DNA from 2 places in the Pseudomonas sp. 10S5 genome. Region 2 is predicted to be linked to the other one. Evidence: riboswitches for the same ligand, from Rfam matches in the RefSeq annotation. Region 2 holds a riboswitch; the other holds the start of a gene.
The links. A riboswitch is a leader RNA that binds a small molecule or an ion and turns the genes downstream of it on or off. The one in region 2 is predicted to bind fluoride.
Positions count from the first base shown of each region.

Region 1: linked by a shared signal. The riboswitch ahead of crcB (fluoride efflux transporter CrcB) and the one ahead of QN378_RS19845 (voltage-gated chloride channel family protein) in region 2 are both predicted to bind fluoride.

Region 1 covers NZ_JASJVL010000010.1:17,993-22,186, forward strand. The annotation lists gene QN378_RS12565 (DUF2817 domain-containing protein) at 1-219, shown strand, start outside; gene ampC (class C beta-lactamase) at 242-1,405, shown strand; partial or broken gene QN378_RS12575 (DUF190 domain-containing protein) at 1,439-1,762, opposite strand; gene crcB (fluoride efflux transporter CrcB) at 1,774-2,157, opposite strand; fluoride riboswitch at 2,294-2,354, opposite strand; gene QN378_RS12585 (hypothetical protein) at 2,439-2,747, opposite strand; gene QN378_RS12590 (sigma-70 family RNA polymerase sigma factor) at 2,760-3,314, opposite strand; gene QN378_RS12595 (DUF1652 domain-containing protein) at 4,163-4,194, shown strand, end outside.
Region 2 covers NZ_JASJVL010000021.1:10,013-14,206, forward strand. The annotation lists gene QN378_RS19830 (hypothetical protein) at 1-90, opposite strand, end outside; gene QN378_RS19835 (hypothetical protein) at 151-432, opposite strand; gene QN378_RS19840 (hypothetical protein) at 454-819, opposite strand; gene QN378_RS19845 (voltage-gated chloride channel family protein) at 816-2,144, opposite strand; fluoride riboswitch at 2,227-2,295, opposite strand; gene ppa (inorganic diphosphatase) at 2,404-2,934, opposite strand; gene QN378_RS19855 (DUF190 domain-containing protein) at 2,954-3,295, opposite strand; gene crcB (fluoride efflux transporter CrcB) at 3,308-3,691, opposite strand; fluoride riboswitch at 3,833-3,894, opposite strand; gene QN378_RS19865 (DNA-binding protein) at 4,057-4,194, opposite strand, start outside.

The DNA.
Region 1 (4,194 bases), on a different contig from region 2:
GAATGTGGCACCTATCCGGGCAACGCTGTTCATCGCCATCTGCGCGACGATCAATGGTTGCATCTGCACGGCAATCCGCTTGATAGCGTGGGGCGGGAAATCAAGCTCGGTCTGTTGGAACAGTTTTACCCGTCGGATAAGGACTGGCATGAACTTGTTTGGGTCAGGACTCGGCAGATATGGGAGCGTGGGTTGCTGAAATTGAGCGTGATTAAATAACCACGAAGCAAGGATCATTGGAATGCGCTTTATTGGAAAGCTTCTTACTCTTTGTCTGTTATCAAGCAGCTGCCTCTTTTTCGGTAACGTTGCTGTGGCGAATGCCGAACCGCGCAACATCGATGCCGTTGTGCAAGATGCCGCTCACTCCGTCATGAGTCATTACAACGTCGCGGGCTTAGCCATCGCGATCACCGTGGATGGCAAGCCGCGTTTCTACAGCTACGGAGTGGCCTCCAGAGAAACGCAGCAGCCGGTCAACAACGGCACGCTGTTCGAGATAGGCTCGGTCAGCAAGACCTTCACGGCGACCCTGGCGACCTACGCCCAAGCCAGCGGCAAGCTACTGCTCACTGATCGCCCAAGCGCCTATGTGCCTGAACTCAAGGGCAGCCCGTTCGACAACGTGACACTGATCAATCTGGCGACCCACACGGCTGGCGGCTTCCCATTGCAGTTTCCTGATGACATACGGAACGCCACGCAGATGATGGCGTACTTCAAGGCATGGCAACCGACGTTTGCCCCCGGCACCTACAGAACCTATGCCAACCCAAGCGTCGGAATGCTCGGAATGACTGCCGCCAAGAGCATGGGAATGCCTTTCGACCAAGCCTTGGAGCATCGGCTGTTTCCCGAACTCGGCATGCCCAACAGCTTCATCACCCTTCCGGCGAACAAGTTGGCCGCCTACGCTCAAGGCTACGACAAGAACGACAAGCCCGTCAGACTCAGTCTTGGCGTGCTCGGCGCCGAAGCCTACGGGGTGAAAACGACTTCCAAAGACTTGATTCGGTTCGTCGAAGCCAACATGGGCCTCACAGACACGAGTCCATTGCTCAAGCGCGCGATGGCCGACACCCACACCGGTTACTTTCAGTTGAGGGCCATGACGCAGGACCTGATCTGGGAGCAATACCGCTATCCAGTCTCACTGGACGCATTATTGGAAGGCAACTCGAACAAGATGGCGTACGAGAGCAACGCCGTCACAGCCTTAAATCCGCCTCTGCCACCGCAGCAATCTGTCTGGATAAACAAGACCGGATCAACCAACGGATTTGGTGCGTATGTGGCGTTTGTGCCAGCGAAAAAGCTCGGCATCGTGATGCTCGCGAACAAGAACTTTCCCAATGAAGCCCGGGTTCGTCTGGCTTACCGCATCCTGACTGAACTTCAACCCTGACGGTAATTAGATGGACTCGCCCACGCCGAGGCGTCAATGCGCCACGGCTTTACCGATAAAGCCCAGTTCAATGGGCATCTTGATATAAACAAGGCGACGTCTTCGATGGCCAAACGCTCAAATAGCCGCTGGTCTTCCTCGTCAGTCATTGCCAGCCGTATTTCCATCGGTTGATCGGCCAGCCCGAAAAAGTGAGCTGAATGGCTCTTGCCTGTGTGCCCAAATCCCTCGATGCCAGACACCCTTGTTGCGCCGCACAGACCCAGTTCTTTTGTCAGGTTGACAATCCATTCCCTGAGCATTTCCCCTCATGGCGATGGTTTGCGGGGTGTAGAAAATCACTTGAAAGCCATTCATGAGGCCTTCCTTCAGCGTCCGCTGATGAATTGAAAGGTCAGCAATCCTAGTGCGGTCATCGCAAGGGAGCCGAGTACATGCACTGCGATCGAACTGAGCGCCCAGAGCAGGCGCCCTTGTTGAATCAAAATCATGGTCTCGGCCGAAAAAGTAGAAAACGTGGTCAGACCACCGCAGAAACCGGTGATGACCAGCAGTCTCCACTCGGCGCTAAGGGTCGGTGTTGCCGCAAAGAATGCCACCGCCAGACCGATGATGTAGCCACCGACCATGTTGGCGACCACCGTACCGGGGGGAAGCGTCGGAAACACCGAGTTGAGCTTCATGCCTAATTGCCAGCGCATCAACGCGCCTACGGACGCTCCGAAAGCGATGGCGAAAATTGACTTCAGCATAGGCGTAACGCTCCCGACCATCGGAGAGCAGGCTGATGCCAAGGGGGCGAGGTTTTATCGAAGGGGTGCTGATAGGTCGTATTCAAGGGCCTGTTCTCATAAGGAACAAGGCGCACACCTACGCGCCTTGTTCAGGATTCACGTAGGCATCATCAGCACAAGGCGGTTAGAGGAGGAATGCCATCTCCTGCGTGCATCCTATAGCACGGCGGGGAAATGTATCAAGGTATTAGCCGGAAGCCCTCCCGGCTTTGTTGCTGGCACTCGATGATCCGTCGCGATTAACCCTCGGAACGCTTGTGTCGCCCGGAGAACATGGTCTGTTTGAACTGCTCGCGTTCTTCGGCCGTCATCGCTTCCCATTTGCGCCAGTCCCGACGACCGTGCCAGCCACCGCGCCCACGGAATCCGCCAAACAGGATCCGGCTAAGCAACAGCAACCCTAACGCATGCCCATAGTCGATCACTCGCCCGCCTGTGAATAACTCTGGAATCACCCAGTTCCACAGCGCCATGACCACCCAGCCCAGCACGGCCACCGCCACGATCCCCAACAGCACCCGTGCCGCAATTCTCAGTCGATATTTCATGTGTGCTCTCCGTTACGTATCAAGTTCGTCATAAACCGTTTGTAGCCGACTGCGCAAATGCAAGACTGCATAGCGCTTTCGTGCCAATAAAGTGTTCACCGCAACGCCGCTTTGCGCCGCTATTTCCTTGAAGCTGTTACCCGCGATTTCATGGGCAATAAACACCTCGCGCTGATTCTCCGGCAGTTCGTCCAACGCATCCTGCAGCGCGTTAAGTACGGCTGAGCGGGCGAAAATAGCGTCCGGCCCGGCGTCCATCGACGGCAGCGCGAGGTCTAGCCGATACACCTCATCGTCATCGTCGGTGCTTTCGTTCATCCCGCTGATGGGTTGTTCTTTCTTCTTGCGAAACCGGTCAATGATCCGATTTCGCGCTACCCGGAAAAGCCATGCACTGGCCTGCTCAATCGTTGCCGGAAGGCGATAGGCTTGAACGAATTCATAAAACACGTCCTGCAAAATGTCTTCGGCCTCAGTCGAGTCACGTACCCTGCGCCGAATGAAATTCCCCAGCTTGGTGCGTTCGCGCAAGACAGTCGCGGTGATGTCGCTGTTTCGGTCTGTCATCAAGTTCCGGCTGTGCGAGGGGTCCATGGAGATGAAGACGTTTTAACGGCAGAAATATTGTGTGGGGTGATGTTTTTATTTTGTGTGGATGCTGGCCATTAGGTGGCTCACGAAGCTTAGCGCCCGCGTCGGTATGCCAGCCTCAAAAGGACGCGTCGCGGCTGGCTGCGCACGTTATCAACGTGAATCCGATGTGCGACGACTTGATGGAATGAGGCAAGTCGCTATGCTTTATCAGGTTCGCATCCCTAAGATTTTCCGTCCCCTCTCCCATGCGGGTGGGGATGCTGGGGGCTATAAGGCTATAAAAGGAGAGATGCCCAGACACAAGAAAGCCCGCACTAGGCGGGCTTCTTGAGGTGGTTTATAGACTGCTGTAGACATCTGTAAACCGGTACTTGGTGGTACACAGTCATTTGAGCTGGGTCGTTAAGTTACTGTATTTAAAGAGTTTTGTTCTGTGTGTGTTTTATAGGGATACACCAGGGGATACACGGCGCTCGCTGCTGGTGGCTGTTTCGTCATCACAATGCTCTCAACGCCGTCCTGGTAATCCCCACCACCTTCCAGATGAGCGGTACTCCGCTGGCGTCTCGATTGTGGCGGTTTCACCACAATAGCTCGCTGGTACCGATGACTTCCTCTGAATAGTGGAAGGCGTAGTGGACGAACTCATATGGATTGCGACCTAAATTAATCCAATGCTTTTGGATGATTAGCCTACACTGGCTTGTGAGCGCCGGGCCAGATTTACCTCAGGCAAGCTCATCAAGTCGTAAATAATTACGGCTTCCTTATCACCTGAGGCGAGAGTCATTTGGGCTGACTTTTGTTAGGGTTATTTTAAAATGATTTCGACACTGGAACTACGACATATTGT
Region 2 (4,194 bases):
AATGAATAATCCTACGAGTCCTAGAAATGACGCGGTGCATAGCCACCCCACTAGAGAGCCAAAGGTGAGACTAGTCACGTAGATTTTCATGACCAGTCTCCGCTCAGATCAAACGCCCAAGCTTTTTGTAATGACGAACGTAGGACCATGTTATTCAAGATCGCCGCCCGCCAATTCGGTACCAGAAACACACGCCAGGGCATCACCTTTGACATTGGCTCTGCACGTATCCTCACTGAGCATCTGAGTCAAAACCAATGTCCCTTCCACAGAGTTGAGGTTGTACCAGCCAACCTTGACAATGTGTGGGCCTGCTCCCGCCAACCACAGCATGGCAAGCGACCACAGTGTAAGACCCGCCAAAAGCCGCGCATTCTCATGAAGCCAATCAGTCACAGTGGGGTCGGGGTGAAGGTAGCGAACGGTTAACATGGCATATCTCCTGATTTTACTTTATGGCTGCCCAAGCGGTAATTCGCACAGCAACAGCACTGCACGTACCTTTCGCAGTTCTTCTGCATGCTCATGCATGAAGGCGCGCAGCCGATCTTCTGTATCTAGCAACTCTAGGCACTGTGGATGGCGCATGGAGTTCACTTCGGGATGATGGAGCGACAACCGTTGCCCAGGAAGGTAACCAGCAGTGATATGGCGCAACATGGCCTGTTCGATATTGGCACCTCGGGCGATGGTCAGCAGGTGCTGTGCTAGCGCAGGCGCACTGAGGTAGTGCCAGAATCGCGTGACCTTTGCACGGCTCGCAGCAGGGAAGTACAGGTGCAGCGCGGTAATATGGTTTTTCGATGCTTTTATAGTCATTGTGCTTCGTCCAGGCCGGTGATTTCTTGTTCGGTTTTTGGAGGATTGTTCTTACGGAACTGCTTGATATCCGCTAGACGTAACTCTTCCGGCAGCGTGCGACGGTGCTTGCTGTGACCTAGTCGCTGTGCGTGGTAGATGCCGGTATGTCCGGAGAAGAGATAGCTCGCAATGCATGCGATAGCGGCGAGAGGGCCGATTTCAGGACCGAAGAGTTCCATAGCCATGACAATGGTCGCCAATGGCGTGTTAGCAGCCCCCGCGAACACCGCTACAAAACCAATACCCGCCAGCATTGGAAATGGCAGATGTAATAGCGGAGCCAAGGCATTCCCGAGCGTTGCGCCAATGTAGAAGAGAGGGGTCACTTCGCCGCCCTTGAAGCCAGTACCCAGTGACGTAACGGTAAACGCCAGCTTGCCGAGGAAGTCCCAGGGAGCCATGGGCACTTCGAAGGACTGAACAATGCTTGGAATGCCCAGACCAATGTATTGGTAGGCATCAAGCGCCCATACAGCAGTTGCAATGACGACTCCGCCGGCAAAAGGACGCAAAGGTGGGTAGCTGATCCAGCGTTTAACAAAAGCACTGAGCTTTTGCGTAGCAGTTGCGAATATCAGGCCGGTAAGCCCGAAGATAATACCGGCAGCCACCACCGCCATTACGCTCCAGAATGCTACCGGCACAACCTCGCCAATCACATAATGGGTGTGCTGCACTCGCCAAGCTTGACCTACCTGGTCCGCCACGATGGCGGCAACCACACACGGGAACAATGCGTCGTAACGCATCCGCCCAATCGCAAGCACCTCCAGTCCAAAGAGCGCACCCGCCAACGGAGTTCCAAACACCGAAGCGAAGCCAGCGCTGATGCCCGCCATCAGAATTATCCGGCGATCTTCCCGGCGCATACGGAATAGGTGCGTGAGCTGGTCTGCAAGCGCACCGCCCATCTGGACCGCTGTCCCCTCACGGCCGACGGAAGCACCGAACAAATGGGAAACCACCGTGCCACCCAATATCAGTGGCACCATGCGCAGAGGCACGACTTTCTTCGGGTCGTGGATTTCATCGATGATCAGATTGTTGCCAGCATCGACGGTTTTACCCATCAGGTGATACACGAGGCCGACGGCGAAACCTGCTATGGGAAGCAGCCAAATCGCCCAGCGATGGGTCTCGCGCCAGTTAGTCGCATGATCCAAAGCAAACAGAAAGAAAGCAGAAGCGGTACCAGCAAGGAAGGCAACAATACCCGCAAGGACAAGCCATTTGCCAATATAGGGCAGGAGTTCAAGTTGTTCAGGACGTCGGAATCGAGACATTTGGTCAGCCACACGAAAAAGTTGGGCCTGACCAAAACAAGGAATGTGAACGCGAACGCCTACAGACCTGGTCTATGATCAGGTGTCTGTAGGCATCATCAGCTGCGGCCGGCGCAGCGGTTCATGGAGGAATGCCATCTCCAGTGCGGCGGATCATACCCAGTAACAATTTCAAAGTAAAATGGCTTTGTTACCCAATCATTTCACCTCTGGTTGCCCTCGCAGATAGCATAAGCAGCCTCCAGCGGCATCAGGTGCGCTATTTCGGCACATAGGCTGCCACCGACTTGCGGATTTCTTCTCGCGCTTCATCAGCGCTGCCCCAACGGCCCATCTTCACCCACTTACCCGGCTCCAGAGCTTTGTAGTTTTCGAAAAAGTGCTGAATCTGAGCCAGCAGCAATGCAGGTAAATCACTGCACTCCTTCACGTCGCGATACAGAGAGCTGAGCTTGTCGTGGGGGACAGCAATGACCTTTGCGTCAGGACCGGCTTCATCGGTCATGTACATCACGCCAACCGGACGACTGCGAATTACCACGCCTGGAGACACGGGGTAAGGGGCGATCACCAGCACGTCCAGCGGATCACCATCCTCACTGAGCGTGTTTGGAATAAAGCCATAATTGGCGGGATAAAACATCGGGGTGCTAAGAAAACGGTCGACAAAAATCTGTCCGCTGGGCTTATCCACCTCATATTTGATTGGTGAGTGGTTCGCAGGAATCTCGATGACGGTAAAAAAGTCATCAGGAATCCCTTTGCCCGCTGGAATGTCGGCATAGCTCATATTCACATCTCCACTGTCTTCAAGGTAACTTGTTGGACTTGTCAGCCTTTTTGCCGATGGTGCCAATCTCAATAGGCGCTTTTATGTAGAACAAGGAAATGTCTTCTGCATTCAGGCGCTCGAACAAGCGAATGCATTCTTCATCGGTAATGGCCAAACGAATTTCGGTGGGTTGATCGGCCAGCTCAAAGAAGTGAGCTGAGTGAAGATGACCTGTATGCCCAAAGCCTTCAATGGCGGTTGAAAGTGTGGCCCCACGCAGCCCCATCTGTTTTGCCAAGTCGACGATCCAGTCGCCAAGCATTTTTCCATGATAGCGACGATTCTGCTGAGTGAAGAAAATCACCAGGAAGCCTTTCATGATCAATCTCCTTTAGCGTGTGCTAAACAGTTGAAATGAGACTAGCCCAGCGGCCGTCATCGCCAATGAGCCTATGATATGGAGCGATATGGCTCCAATTGCCCAGATACCCCGGCCTTCTTGAATCAACTCGACGGTTTCTGCTGAGAACGTAGAAAAAGTGGTGAGACCGCCGCAAAAGCCGGTGATGATCAGCAGCCGCCATTCGGGGCTGAGCGACGGTGTTGCAGCCAGAAAAGCGATGGCGAGACCAATGATGTAGCCCCCGATCATGTTGGCGATCAGGGTTCCCGGTGGAACAGTTGGAAACAGAGCGTTGAGCTTGATACCCAGCAGCCAACGTAACCAAGCCCCGAGTGATGCACCAATGGCTATGACCAATAATGATTTCAGCATAGCTACCAGCCTCCTCGTAGTGTGGATAGGCGAGAAGTTGCTGACAAAAGGATGAGCAGGCAAGGGACGAGCGGAGAATGAAGAATCACGATGCTGTCCTTAATGGAAGGACAGGAGACATACCTACGCACCCTGTCCAGGGTTCACGTAGGCATCATCAGCACGAAGGCGGTTAGAGGAGGAATGCCATCTCCTTTAATCATCCTATAGCAGGGTCGCTAGAAGTTACAAGGTACTAAAGGACTTGAACTGACGTGCTTAACCATCAGCACTTAATTTTCGAAAAAACGCCATGCAATGTCGCGAAACTCGTGGGTAACGCCATAGCAATCAAAGCTGTCAGCAACATGTTCCAATGGCCATGTTCAGGGCTGGCCACCCTTGGCCCTGAACTCCGAAAGTTGACTGGCGAGCACCGCATTGTCTTGCAGGAGGAATTGCTTCTCTGTAACCAACTTGGTCAATTGGGTTTCAACCTGGGTTAAGCGTTCCACCAGCAGGCT